DNA from 4 places in the Nocardia sp. NPDC024068 genome. Region 3 is predicted to be linked to each of the others. Evidence: riboswitches for the same ligand, from Rfam matches in the RefSeq annotation. Region 3 holds a riboswitch; each other region holds the start of a gene.
What was found. A riboswitch is a leader RNA that binds a small molecule or an ion and turns the genes downstream of it on or off. The one in region 3 is predicted to bind cobalamin.
Positions count from the first base shown of each region.

Region 1: linked by a shared signal. The riboswitch ahead of AB0F41_RS14865 (iron ABC transporter permease) and the one ahead of AB0F41_RS24035 (ABC transporter substrate-binding protein) in region 3 are both predicted to bind cobalamin.
Region 2: linked by a shared signal. The riboswitch ahead of AB0F41_RS29785 (CbtB-domain containing protein) and the one ahead of AB0F41_RS24035 (ABC transporter substrate-binding protein) in region 3 are both predicted to bind cobalamin.
Region 4: linked by a shared signal. The riboswitch ahead of AB0F41_RS14430 (ABC transporter substrate-binding protein) and the one ahead of AB0F41_RS24035 (ABC transporter substrate-binding protein) in region 3 are both predicted to bind cobalamin.

Region 1 covers NZ_JBEZYU010000014.1:97,482-100,926, reverse strand. The annotation lists gene lipB (lipoyl(octanoyl) transferase LipB) at 1-204, shown strand, start outside; gene lipA (lipoyl synthase) at 201-1,223, shown strand; gene AB0F41_RS14870 (DUF4143 domain-containing protein) at 1,318-1,755, shown strand; cobalamin riboswitch at 1,809-2,025, shown strand; gene AB0F41_RS14865 (iron ABC transporter permease) at 2,133-3,191, shown strand; gene AB0F41_RS14860 (ABC transporter ATP-binding protein) at 3,191-3,445, shown strand, end outside.
Region 2 covers NZ_JBEZYU010000082.1:2,566-6,010, forward strand. The annotation lists gene AB0F41_RS29770 (OsmC family peroxiredoxin) at 1-306, shown strand, start outside; gene AB0F41_RS29775 (hypothetical protein) at 356-772, opposite strand; gene AB0F41_RS29780 (CbtA family protein) at 890-1,699, opposite strand; gene AB0F41_RS29785 (CbtB-domain containing protein) at 1,690-1,884, opposite strand; cobalamin riboswitch at 1,919-2,061, opposite strand; gene mhuD (mycobilin-forming heme oxygenase MhuD) at 2,141-2,455, opposite strand; gene AB0F41_RS29795 (alpha/beta hydrolase) at 2,590-3,360, shown strand; gene AB0F41_RS29800 (A/G-specific adenine glycosylase) at 3,370-3,445, opposite strand, start outside.
Region 3 covers NZ_JBEZYU010000042.1:30,967-34,411, forward strand. The annotation lists gene AB0F41_RS24025 (metalloregulator ArsR/SmtB family transcription factor) at 1-177, shown strand, start outside; gene AB0F41_RS24030 (glycosyltransferase family 9 protein) at 146-1,126, opposite strand; cobalamin riboswitch at 1,432-1,554, shown strand; gene AB0F41_RS24035 (ABC transporter substrate-binding protein) at 1,655-3,178, shown strand; gene AB0F41_RS24040 (ABC transporter permease) at 3,281-3,445, shown strand, end outside.
Region 4 covers NZ_JBEZYU010000014.1:18,161-21,605, forward strand. The annotation lists gene AB0F41_RS14410 (DUF4287 domain-containing protein) at 259-477, shown strand; gene AB0F41_RS14415 (VOC family protein) at 634-1,062, shown strand; gene AB0F41_RS14420 (hypothetical protein) at 1,059-1,358, shown strand; gene AB0F41_RS14425 (helix-hairpin-helix domain-containing protein) at 1,483-1,677, opposite strand; adenosylcobalamin (AdoCbl) riboswitch at 1,824-1,973, shown strand; gene AB0F41_RS14430 (ABC transporter substrate-binding protein) at 1,975-3,003, shown strand; gene AB0F41_RS14435 (iron ABC transporter permease) at 3,000-3,445, shown strand, end outside.

The DNA.
Region 1 (3,445 bases), on a different contig from region 3:
GTCGGTTCCACCAGCCTGAGCCAGGAACTCGGCCGCGAGGTCACCGTCGCGCAGGCCCGGCCGCGGATCGCCGAACTCGTCCCGGCCGCGCTCAACGGGGAGCTCCCGGTCACCGAACACGATATTCCGCAGGCCGGCACCCCGGCTGTCGCGGATCACGCCGCCGCCACCCCGGCACGCGACCCGAAAGGTCCCCACTCATGACCTCCGCCCAGGCCCCCGCCGGCCGTAAACTCCTGCGCATCGAGGCCCGTAACGCCGAGACCCCGATCGAACGCAAACCCGGCTGGATCCGTACCCGCGCCACCATGGGTCCCGAGTACACCGAGCTCAAGGGCCTGGTGAAACGCGAAGGGCTGCATACGGTCTGCGAAGAGGCGGGCTGCCCCAACATCTTCGAATGCTGGGAGGACCGCGAGGCCACCTTCCTCATCGGCGGCGAACAGTGCACCCGCCGCTGCGATTTCTGCCAGATCGATACCGGCAAACCATCCCCGCTGGACCGCGACGAACCGCGCCGGGTGGCCGAAAGCGTGCAGGCGATGGGTCTGCGCTACTCGACCATCACCGGTGTCGCCCGTGACGATCTTGAGGACGGCGGCGCCTGGCTGTACGCCGAAACCGTGCGCGCCATCAAGAAACTCAACCCGAACACCGGCGTCGAACTGCTCATCCCCGATTTCAACGCCAAACCCGATCAGCTCGCCGAGGTCTTCTCTTCCCGCCCCGAGGTGCTGGCCCACAACCTGGAGACGGTCCCCCGGGTGTTCAAGCGGATCCGCCCCGCGTTCCGCTACGAACGTTCCCTCGAGGTGCTCACCGCGGCCCGCGCCGACGGCCTGGTCACCAAATCGAACCTGATCCTCGGGATGGGCGAAACCCCCGACGAGGTCACCCAGGCCATGCGCGACCTGCACGAAGCCGGTTGCGATATCCTCACCATCACCCAGTACCTGCGGCCCTCGCCGCGCCACCATCCGGTGGATCGCTGGGTGAAACCCGAAGAGTTCGTCGAGCATTCGAAGGCCGCCGAGGAGATCGGTTTCGCCGGAGTGATGGCCGGGCCGCTGGTCCGCTCCTCCTACCGCGCCGGCCGCCTCTACGCCCAGGCCATGGCCCATCACGGGCGGGCGATCCCGGAAACCATGTCCCATCTGGCCGAGGGGGGCACCGCCAGCCAGGAGGCCAGTGCCGTGCTGGAACGGTTCGGGTCGCGGGCCTGAGTCCCACACCCCTCGAAACCTCGGTGGACCGAGCGAGGCGGGTACGGCGGCAGACCCACAATCACGACTACGGCAGATCCACAACGACCGGTAGATGAGTTCGAGAATGCCGCTACCTCGACGACGCGCAGACCCGCTGATACCCGCATGGTCGGCGAATGCGACCTATCGTGCCGTTTCCACTCCCAAACTGGTTTTCACCGCCTCCGGACTCGCGACGTACCTGCTGACCGGAGTCGGCAACGATGTCACCACCGGCGGTCTGATCGAGACTTTCGTTCTCGGCGACCGTGACGGCCACGAAGTCGACGCGGTTCTGGAGAACAATGCGGGCCGGGTGATCGGCATCGAGGTCAAGGCAGCGGAAACCGTCCGTGCCGAAGACTTTCGGGGGCTGCGCCACCTCGAAAGCCGTCTGGGCGACCGATTCGCCGCAGGCTACGTTCTCTATTGCGGTGACCAGCAGCTACCGTTCGGCGAGAAATTCTCCTGCCTCCCGATCAGTGCACTGTGGACGACGCCGCCCGGCTGATCCCGGCTCTGCGGATAGCACGATGACCGTCCGGGCCGGGCGTGGGCGAATGCTACGGTGTCCGGGCGCTCGGTTACCGCCTGTCCTGGACAGATGGTTCGTAAGAGGGAATCCGGTGTGAATCCGGAGCTGCCCCGCAGCGGTATGTGGAAACGACCGCGGTCATCAGCACTGGGCCCGCGCCCGGGAAGCGACCGCCAGTAGGTGGCGCCGGAGTCTCCGGCGCCGGGTCCGCGAGTCCGAAGACCTGCCGGCGTGACCACGCCGACGGTGTGGTCTTCGGTCGACTCCGAGGGAACGGTTGACGAGGTCATGGGTCGCGGTACTCGCATGTCTGCACAGCACGACGTCCGGACGGAGCGGGTGGATACGGCCCGATGAGGGCGCTCGAATCGCACCGGCCGCCCCCGGCCGCGCTGATCGCCGGGCTGGCCCTCGCCTTCGCGGTGGTCTCGGTGCTCGCGCTGGCGCTGGCGCTGGGGACCGCGCATATCCCGTGGCGTGCCACAGTCGGCTTCCTGTGGGCCGAACTCACCGGCGGAACGGTCGCCGCCGCCGATACCGCGAACTACCGGATCGTGATCGAGTCGCGGCTGCCCCGGGTGCTGCTGGCGGCACTCGTCGGCGCCGGGCTCAGCGGCGTGGGCCTGCTCGTACAGGCCATGGTCCGCAACGCCCTCGCCGACCCGTACGTGCTGGGGATCTCCTCGGGCGCCTCGGTCGGCGCCACTGCCGTGGTTCTCTTCGGTGTCTTCGGGGCGCTGGGCATCTACGCCCTGTCCACCGCCGCGTTCGCCGGGGCGCTCGGCGCCACGGTACTCGTCTATCTGATGGCCCGATCGGCGGCCGGGCTGGTGCCGCTGCGACTGGTGCTCACCGGTACAGCCGTCGGCTACGGTTTCTCCGCCGCGACCACCGTGCTGGTTTTCCTGGCACCGCACGGCGACGCCGCACGGTCGGTGATGTTCTGGCTGCTGGGCAGCCTGGCGGGCGCCACCTGGCAGATGGTGCCCCTGGTCGCCGTGGTGGCGGTGCTCGGTCTGGCGGTGCTCGCGGTATGCGCCCGGCAATTGAATGCCCTCGCGATGGGTGACGAGGTCAGTGCCGCGCTGGGTCTTTCCGCCTCCCGGTTCCGGCTGCTGCTCTTCGTGGTCTCCGCCGCGATGACGGGGTGTTTCGTCGCGGTCTGCGGAGCGGTCGGATTCGTCGGGCTGGTGGTGCCCCATGTGGCGCGGCTGCTGGTGGGCGCCGATCACCGGCGGCTCATCGCCGTCACCCCGCTGCTGGGCGCCGTGTTCCTGGTATCCGCAGATCTGCTGGCGCGCACGCTGATCCCGCCGCAGGAGCTACCGCTGGGCGCGATCACGGCCGCGGTCGGAGTGCCGGTGTTCGTACTGCTGATGCGCCGGCGCGGCGCGCTGATGGGACAGGACTGATGCGAGTCGTCTACGAGGACGTCACGGTCGAGATCGACGGCACGCCGATCGTCGAGGCGGTCACGCTGGCCGCCGGATCCGGGCAGTTCGTGGGGATCGTGGGCCCCAACGGCAGCGGTAAGTCCACGCTGCTGCGCTGCCTGTACCGTGCGCTGTCACCGGCCGCCGGGCGGGTCCTGGTGGACGGGACCGATATCGCCGCGGTCGGTATGCGCGAGAACGCCCGGCAGGTGGCGGCACTGACCCAGGATGCG
Region 2 (3,445 bases), on a different contig from region 3:
ACCAGCCCGGAGGAACTCATCGCGGCGGCGCATTCGTCCTGCTACGCGATGGCGCTGTCGAATGAGATCGCCAACGCCGGGGGCACCCCGCAGAGTCTCGACGTCTCCGCGGCGGTCACCCTCGGCCCGGATCCGGCCGGTGGTTTCCGGATCAGCCGGATCGCGCTCACCGTCCGCGGCCGGGTGTCCGGGCTCGACGAAGCCGGTTTCGCGACGGCCGCCGCGGCCGCCAAAGCCGGTTGCCCGGTGAGCAAGGCGCTGACCGGTGTGGGCGATATAACGCTCGACGCCGCGCTGGAATCCTGAGCGGATCCCGGGCTCCCGCGTCGTGTGTGGAGCCCGGGCAGGCCGCCCTTCACGCCGCGGAGCCGAACCAGGCCCGCGCCGCGGGCGTATACATCGCGGGGACAGCGATCAATACCGCGAGGATATGCCCGATACGGATGATCGCCACCAGCACGGCGGCCCAGGTGACCGCCGACAGGTCGATGCCGTCGGCGGCGAGCGCGGAGAGCGGTTCGATGACCAGCGAGACGAGTCCGATCACCCCGATACCGCCGGTGAGCGCGAGACGCGCCCACCGGCCGCCACGCAACATTCGCCACGCGGCCACGGTCACCAGCCCGTATATGGCTGCGCGCAGCAGCCATACGGTGGTCATCGAGGCCACGGTGACATCGGATTCGCCGAGTAGTACCTCCGCGCTCCGTATCGCCGTCTCCGCCACGCCGAACCCCACCGCGGCCAGTAACGCCACAAAGGCTGTGGTCACGGCTGCAGGACGGTGCTGGGGGAGCCTACGGGCCTGCTGAACGCGGCTCCGGACCGCCGGGCGGGTATCGGTGGAATCCATACCGCCGACACTGCCCTCGGCGAACCGGTGCCGGAATCACCCCGCCGTAGCGACCGGTTCGGGTACCCGGGTACTACTCCGTTCCAGCCATTCGGTGATGACCGCGAAAACGAGTCCGATACTCAGCCAGAGGGTGGTGGACACCGCCAGCGACGCGGTGCGGAACTCCCACAGCAGGCTCGCCGGGAAATCCGTCCCCACTTCGTTCACTCCGGGCAACAGGATGTATCCCAGCGTCACCACCAGCACGAACGCCGCGACGCCGACGACGAGCCGGAGTGAACCGAGCTGCGCACGCAGCAGGTTCCAGACGAAAACCGCCGCCGCGACGGCTACGAGACCCAGGACCACCGCAGCCACCCAGAGCAGCGTGCGGTCGTTGATCGTTTCGGGGTCGCCCACCGCCGGCGGATTGGCCGGGTACTTGAAGAACGGCACTATCACCACCGCGAGCCAACCGGCCACGCCGAGCCCGAGAACCAGTCGCGGCCCCGGAATCGAGGTGAATCGGCGGGCGTAGTGCGCCGCGGTCGCGACGATCGCACCGAAGGCCATTCCGGCCAGCGCGTTCGCCAGGAACTGCCCGAACTTCTGCCACGGCCTGCTGACCACGGCCTCGTCCTCGCCGTGGCTGTGCCCGCCTCCGGCCGCTTCGCCGTGGCTGTGCCCGGCCTCGGCTCCGTGGGACTCCTCCGCCGGTGCGGCCGCCGCCTCTTCGATGGCGATCGCCGCGTCCACCTTGGGTTCGCCGATGAAATTACCGACGATCCCGGCCAGCAGACCGGCGATCAGACCGGCGAGAAGCCCACGGATCAGCAGGGTGCCGAATGATCCGGTCAGTGGCACGGCACACCGAGCAGATGTCGTCCGTCGTGCATCAGCTCATGCATGAACATCCCGCTGCGCGAGATGGCGCCCTGATCGAAACCGACCAGGTACAGCGTGAGCAATGCCAGCAGAACGACACCGACGGTGACGAGTACGGTCGCCAGTGTGTCGGCGCCCCGGGACGGGGCGTGGGCGATGGCCATAATGGTTCCTCCTCATCCGGATGCTCGCGTCCGGTCGCGGGTTTCGCGAAGATGCCGGTGTCTGGCTCCGCCCACCCCGCAGGGGAATGGGCTTACAGTGGCGCGACCGCTCCGGGTTCCCACCGGATTACCGCCTCACCTTCGCTTACCCTCGGAACTTTGACACCATCGGGCCTGGTCGTCAATATCCCGTCGGCGAAACAGCACCGGTCACGGCACCCGCGGGTGCCGTGACCGGTGTATTCGCCATGCGAAATCAGGAAGCGGGCTTACCCGCCACGTCCAGAACCACCTCGAACTCGAGCAGGGAAGCGCCGGTGGCCACCGGCTTGTTCTGCTGCCCGGCGTGGGCTTCCTTGGCCGGCCCGTCCCGCCACGCGGCGAACGACTCCTCGGAATCCCACTGGGTGACCACGAAATACCGGTTCTCCCCGGCGGTCGGCCGCAGCAGCTGGAAGCCGAGGAACCCGGGCGAGTTCTCGACAGCGTGCGCGCGGTGGGCGAACCGCTTCTCCAGCTCGGGGCCCGCGCCCTCGGGGATCTCGATCGCATTGATCTTCACAACAGCCATGGGTCCATAGTGCCCCGCCTCCGGCGGGACGGGGACGGGGCCCTGCCGACCTCGGGCACTCGCTCCTCCGCTCGGTCGCCGCCGACCCGGGTGGGCCCGCTCGTGAACGCGGCAATCCGAATTAGACTCGGCCGATGCTGCACGACGAGGGCGGGGCCGGCACCCCCATACTGCTCCTGCACGGTCTGATGGGTAGTGCCCGAACCTGGGTTGACCAGGTCGAATGGCTGCGCGGCTACGGCCGGGTGTACACCTTCGACGCCGCCGGGCACGGCCGTCCCGCGCCCGCCGAACCGGGCACCGATGCCTTCGTGGCCGATCTGGCCGCCGCGACCGCCGGGATCACCGAGCCGATGGTGGTCATCGGTCATTCGATGGGCGGCCTGCACGGGTGGGTTTTCGCCGCCACATGCCCGGAGCGGGTGCGGGCGCTGGTGGTGGAGGATATGGCGGCCGATTTCACCGGTCGCACGGCCGAGCACTGGGCGGCGATGGTCGAGGCGTGGCCGCAGCCCTTCCGCGACAGTGACGCGCTCGTCGAATACTTCGGGCCGGTGGCGGGCCGCTATTTCGCGAATTCGTTCGAGCGGACCCCTCAGGGCTACCGCCTGCACGGGGATATCGCTACTTTTCGCGATATCTCCGAGGAATGGGGAGTCCGGGCGTTCTGGCCGGAATGGGGGCGGCTGCGCGTCCCCACCCTGCTGATCGAAGGCGAATACACCATCACCCCGCCGGGGCAGATGCGGCGGATGACCGAATCGCATCCCGCCGCCGAGCATGTGCTGATCGCGGGCGCCGGGCATCTGGTGCACGACGATCAGCCGGAGCTGTACCGGGCCGAAGTCCAGCGGTTCCTCGACCGCGTGCTGCGCGCGCCGCTGGAGCGGGCCGCGGAGGCCTGAGCGGCGGGTTCAGCCTTCCCCGGCCAGCGCGAACCGCCCGTCCCCGGTCTGTTCGATCAGGCCGTCCACCAGCAGCGAATCCAAT
Region 3 (3,445 bases):
CGCCTCTATTCGCTGGACCCCCGCGGGCTCGGTGATGCCCGCGATTATCTGGAGCAGTTCTGGCCCAGCGCCCTCGCCGCCTACAACGCGGCACTGAGTCAGGCCCGCGGAACGGAGCTGCGGCCGGAGCCCCGGAGGCCGGGGGTCAGCCCACCCGGCGATACGAGACGCCGGTAACGCTGGTGGCCTCGCCGCGCCGCTTGTGCAGCTGGCGGTCCAGGGCCGCGATGACCTCGGTCCCACCGATCTGCAGCAGGCCGGAATCGGGGGTGGTCGCTTCCCGGTCGCCGGTACGACCGGCCCACAGGACCTCGTGGCGGTTGCGCAGATGTCCCGGCGGGCCGCTCTCCTCCGGCGGGGTGGGCCCGAACAGCTGCACCGTGCGGGTCCCGAACGCGGTGGCCAGATGAGCGACCCCGGTATCACCGCACAGCACCACCGAGGCCTCGGCGACCGTGGCCGACAGTTCGATGAGGTTCTGTTGACCGGCCAGCACCCGGTGCCTCGACAGGCCCGCGCGGGCGGCGATGCCCAGCGCCTCGTCGCGATCGCATTCGTCGCCGGTGAGCACCACCTCGTGCCCGAGCACCAGTAGATGGCGGATCACGGCCGCGAACCGGTCGGCGGGCCAGCGCCGTGCGGCCGCGCCGGCGCCGATATGCACCACCACGCAGTCGCGATGGCTGGTGGTGGCCACCGGGGGGACCAGGCCGAGATTACGGCGGTCGGCGCCGATCCCGTCGAATTCGAGCAGATGACACCAGCGGTCGATCGGATGGCGATCGGCGAGCCAGTCGGGTCCGGGGATCTCCGGGAACGCCGGGTTCCGATAGGTGAGGATCCGCTCGGCGCCGGTTTTGGTGAGCTCGACGATGGCGGTGGCCTCCGCGCCGTGCAGATTGACGGCGAGCTTCGGCGGGGGACCGTCCCAGCGCAAGCCCTGCGGGTCGGCGATCGGCAGGATCTCGTCCACCGAGGCGATCACATCGACGATAGGGCGCAACCGGTGCGGAGTGGCGAGGACGAGATGGTCGTTGCGGCGCGCCCGTCGCAGCGCGCGCAGTGCCGGGACCGCAGTGAGCAGATCACCGAGACCGCGTGCCTGAAGCACGAGAACTACCGACACCCGACTCTCCTAGCCACCTGTTGCTCGTCGACCGCCCCCTCCCGAGCGGCCCCCGGGGGCCGGCCACGACGAGAGCACTCCCGCTTGAATAACTACCCCCGGTGATCAGGGGCAAACGTGGGCCGGTCGCGGTCTGGGTCACATGCCGGGGGTTCGCTTCATCGCCGGGATCGAGCGATGTCTTTCGCCGGGGATCTCCGGTCGCACCGCGCCGGCCGGGCTGTTTCCGGTGGTGGTGCCGTGTCGCCGGGAGGCCGTTCGATTGGATTGCCGCCCTATCGGATCGGGCTGCATGGTCTACCGGAAAGTCCTTCGGTAATGTCTGCGATGTCCGCGGGGAAGACCGGTGCGAAACCGGCGCTGTCCCGCAACTGTGAGGCCCGTACGCGGGCCGGAGCCAGATACCCGCGGATGAAGTATTGGAACGGTCATGATCACGTGGGTATTGGTCGATGCGCCGAACGCGCCGCTGTGCGGTGTGTTTCGCATGTCTGTCGCGTGCACGGCCCGACGCGACAGGAGTCCGATATGCCGACCCCACTGCTGTTGAGCCGGAGATCTTTCCTGGCCGGTAGCGCGGTCGCCGCCGCGGCGCTGGCCGCCGGATGCGGGAACGAGGCGAGCGCTCGCACCGATGTGTTCACCGCGGCGTTCCAGGGTTCCGGCGCCGGAGAAGGGATCGACCCCGGGGTGAACACCCTGTTCATCGACGAGGCGCGGATGAAGTCGGTCTACGACGGCCTCTTCGAATGCGACGAGACGATGGCCCCGATCCCGCGGCTGGCGGAATCGGGGGAGCCGAACGCGGACGGAACCCGGTGGCGGATCGCACTCCGTGACGCGCGATGGCACGACGGCAGGAAATTCACCTCCCGCGATGTGCTGTACACCCTGGGCCGGGTGCTCGGGCCCGCGCAGAAGCGTCCGTTCATCGCCGCGTCCTCGCTCGCCCAGGTCGATCTTCCGGGCTGCCGGGCCATCGACGACCGGACTGTCGAGATCGTGCTGAAAGAGCCGTCGTTCGAGTTCCTCATCGCGCTGTCGGTGTACGGAACCAAGATCGTGCAGGACGGCGCGGCCGATTTCACTCGTCCGGTGGGTACCGGCCCGTTCGTCTTCCGTTCCTTCGAGCCCGGCCGGCGGTTCGTCGCGACCGCCAACGAGCACTACTGGGACGGGAAGCCCGGGATCGGGGAACTGCGGATCGTGAGCGCCGAAGCCGATGCCCGGGTGAACGCGGTGCGCAGCGGGGAGATCGACTATGCCGACAACCTCACCCCGTCCGCTCATCGGACCCTGGCGGGCGGTAGCGATCTGGACCTGGTGTCGACGCCGAACAGCGGTATCTACTTCTTCGCCATGAAAACCGATCGGCCGCCGTTCGACAAGCCGGACGTGCGCCGGGCGGTGATGCGGATGTTCGACCGCCGGGAGCTGGTGAAGGTGGCCCTCGAGGGTCAGGGCGAGGTGTCCAACGATGTGTTCGGAAAGGGGAATCAGTACTACGCCGATCTCCCGCAGCACGAATACGACCCCGACGAGGCCGGCCGGCTGTTGCGCAGGGCGGGCGTCCGGGACCTGACCTTCGACCTGTTCACCGCGCCGGTGGTCTACGGATTCGTCGAGGCGGCCCGGCTGTTCGCCGACCAGGCGGCCGCCTGCGGGGCGCGGGTGAACGTGGTGCTCGGTTCCAAGGACAGCTACTACACCGATGCGCTGAAGACCGGGCATCTGACGATGGGCCAGTCCGGTCCATTGCCGATTCCCAACCATTTCGCGTCGCGATTGCTGACCACCTCGCCGCAGAACCGGACCAAGTGGTCCGACCCGGAGTTCGACCGGCTGTACACGGCCGCCCAGGCGACACCGGAAGTGGAGGACCGGGCGGCCATCTATCGCACGATGCACGAAATACTCTACGACCGAGGAGGTTTCGTGTTCTTCGGCACCACACCGTGGAACAGTGCGGCCCGCTCCGGCTACCAGGGGCTTCCCGCCGGGGTCCCGAATTCGCATGGCTGGGCACGGTTCGACAGGGTCACCGCGCGATGACGCCGCCCGTCCCGGACGCGCGCGACGCGGGTTTCGCCGAGGCCGGTGTGGTGTGGCAGTACGGCGACGACAGGGTCGTCGTCGGGATCCGGTAACCGGTCGGTGCCGCGGAACCCGCGTTCGCTTCGCCGGCTGGTGGCGCGGCGCCTCGTCATCGGTGTAGGCCAGCTGTTCGTACTGCTGGTCCTGGTCTTCGTGCTCTCGTTACTGCTCCCCGGGGACGCCGCCGATATCCAGAACAACACCCTTCTCGGCGAGGAGCAGCGC
Region 4 (3,445 bases), on a different contig from region 3:
GCATGACGCGCGTGTCGAGTATCGCCCGAGAGGGGAAGTTCCAGTGCCCGCCATGATCTCGAGCTGCCGACTACGACTTCTGGACCCTGTGGAACGGCACGCCGCGCGCGAGATCGAGCCGTGCGCAGGACCCCACGGAACAACCTGCCGCTTCATTCGTCCCGAGAGTGACGCCTGACACAATCCGTGGTCCTCCGATGAATCCCTGCTCGGTCGTTCGTCTTCTGATCAGGATTCACACGAGCAAGGAGATCGACGATGCCGAACACCCCCAAGGGCCCCGCGTCCTACTTCCCGTCCATCGAAGCGAAATACGGGCGCGGCATCGACGAATGGAAAGCCGTCCTCCGCGAATCCGGGCTGTCGTCGCACAAGGAACTCGTCGACCTCCTGAAGACCGCACACGGTTTCGGCCACGGGCATGCCAACGCCCTCACCCAGCACTACCTGCACCCCGAGAAATGGGCCGCCGCCTGAACGGTCCGGGGTAGCGAGCCGGGCGGGAGAGGCTCCGCGGGGTGTGCCTCTCCGCCGACGGTATGTGCCGCGCCTCCGCGCCGATTCGGCGTCTCGACAGGGATGCGGCGGTAGGCTGGCGGCGGTTCGCTGCCGGCCGGACGACGAGGAGGATTCGTGGAGCAGCAGGCGCATTTCCTGACGATCGCGACCGCCGACCTCGATGCGGCCCGGCGTTTCTACGTCGACGGCCTGGGCTGGGAACCGCTGATGGACGTGCCGGGTGAGATCATCTTCTTTCAGATCGCGTCCGGACTCGTGCTGGGATTCTTCCTCGCGGAGAAATTCAACGCCGATATCGCCGACGGGTCCGATCGCGCGGCGGTCTCCGGGCTGACCCTCTCGCATAACGTCGGTGATCGCGACCAGGTACTGAGCACGGTGCAGGCCATGGTCGCCGCGGGCGGCACGATCCTCAAAACGCCGCGGGAGAGCGAATTCGGCGGGATCTTCAACGGTCACGTCGCCGACCCGAACGGGGTCGTCTGGGAGATCGCGCACAACCCGGGCTGGCGTATCGATCCGGACGGAAAGGTTGTGCTGTGACCGTGCGCGAACGACTGGGCATACCGGCCGTCGACACCACGCCGATCTACGGCGAACCGTTCGAAACGGCCGAGGGGGCGATCGTCATCACGGTCTCGCGCCGCAGCATCCTGAGCACCACCATGCGACCGGCCGGTGTCTTCGTCGTCCACGACGGCGCGGCGACCTGGGTTCCGGCCGTCGACGTGAACCGCATCGCCCTGCTGGGGGAGGTGATCGGACTGCTGGCGGCCGTGATCGGCAGCCTGGCCGTCCTGCGCCGCCCACCCTGGCCGGACCTGCGGATTCACCGCTGATCCGCTATACCGCTATCGCTGCTCTCGGAGGGTCAGCACAGATTTCCGCAGGCATTGCCGGGATGCGTCGATGATGGCGTCGAGGCCGGGCCGGAACGGTCCGGGTGCGGCAGTGTGGTGTCGATCAGGTCGCTTCTCCGCGGCGAGCGTCGTCGAGGAGCCGGATCGCCCGCGGACCCACACCGTGCAGGGCAAGCAGTTCCTCGAGCCTCGGCGGTAGGTCGGTGATCGACCGGTATCCGGCGTCGACCAACGCCCCGGTCGCCGGTCGGCCGATCTGCACGCCGTCGAACACCGGACCCCGATCCGCAGACGTCATACGGCGAAACCTACCCGAGGCGACCCCTGAGTGCGGATTGCGACGGCTCACCGTTGACCGAAGGCCTGCCCCGGCTGTTCACGGCGCATCGCCACGCGGACACTCTGAATCAACCGTCCAGTTCGGAGCTCGGTATCATCACCTGGTCCCATCCACTCCGGCAGCAATCATGAGTGGAAGTCCGGTGTGAATCCGGCGCGGTCCCGCCACTGTGATCGGCATCCTCGGATGCGGTAAGCCAGGTCGCTCAGCTGCCGGGCTCCGCTTTCGAGGCGTGTGACCTCGGGAAGGAACATCGTGTCCCGGAAAAATCCCGCCTCCCCGGCCCTCACGCGCCGGCTGGCCGCCGGAGCCCTATCCCTCGGAACGACGCTGACGCTGGTCGCGTGCGGTCAGGCGGTGCAGGACACCGATACCGCGTCCGCCGCGGGCGCGCATTTCGTGGACTCCGGCAACTGCGGTATCACCACCGAGTACGCGGGCGTTCCCGAACGTGCGGTCACCCTCACCTCCAATGCCACCGAGACGATGCTCGAACTCGGCCTCGCCGATCGGATGGTGGGCACCTCGTATCTGCGGGGCCGGGAGATCGCCCCCGCCTACACCGGCGACTACCAGCGGGTGCCGATCCTGTCCTCGGAACAGCCGACGATGGAACAGCTGATCGACAGCGAACCGGATTTCGTCTATTCGGGTTATCCGGACGGGTTCAGCGAGAAGACCGGCCATACCCGGCAGCAGCTCGGAGACCTCGGTATCAAAACCCACCTCAACAGCGAAGGCTGTGCGACCGGGCCGGTGCGGATCGACGATATCTTCGCCGAGATCACCACCATCGGCGCCATCTTCGGGGTGCCCGATCGCGCCGCCGCCTCGGTCGACGCACTGCGCGCCCGGCTGGACGCGGTGCGGGAGCGGGTGGGCGACCGCGAGCCGGTCCGGGTGTTCCTCTACGCCTCGGGCGCCGCCACCGCCGCGACCACCGGCGGCAACAGTATGGCCACCGCCCTCATCGAAGCGGCCGGCGGCGTGAACGTCTTCGCCGATGTGCCCGAGCGCTGGATGAACGTCTCCTGGGAGCAGGTCGCCGAACGGAAGCCGGATGTGATCGTCGTACGGGAAGAGGGGACCACACCGCAGTACAGGTCGCCCTCGGTCGAAACGAAGATCGGCGACCTGTCGCGGGTTCCGGTCATCGCCGACACCCCGGCCATCCGCAACCGGGCGTTCTCGACGATCACGCTCTCGCAGTTGCAGCCCGGACCGTATTCGATCGACGGTGTGGAGCATCTGGCGCGGCAGCTGCACCCCGACGCTTTCCGGTGACCGGCCGCCACGGCCGGGTCCGGCTACCGGCGGTACTCGCGGTGGCGACCGTGCTGCTGCTGGTGGTCGCCACCGCGGGAATTCTCATCGGGTCGGTGGGAATCGACGCGGCGACCGCATGGCGGATCATCGCCCATCGCCTCACCGGCCCGGCCCTGGTGACACCGGACTGGACGCGGTCGCAAGATCTGATCATCGCCGACACCCGGCTGCCACGGGTACTGCTCGCCGGTATCGTCGGCGCCGGGCTGGCGCTCGCGGGGACCACAATCCAGGCGGTCGTGCGTAACCCGCTGGCGGGCCCGGGGGTGCTGGGGGTGTCGTCCGGTGCCGCGGTCGGCGCGGTCGCGGTACTCCGCTTCGCGCCGGTCGGCCAGACGGTTGTGCTGCCCTTCGCGGCGTTCGCGGGCGCACTCGCGGCCATGATGCTGGTACTGCTGGT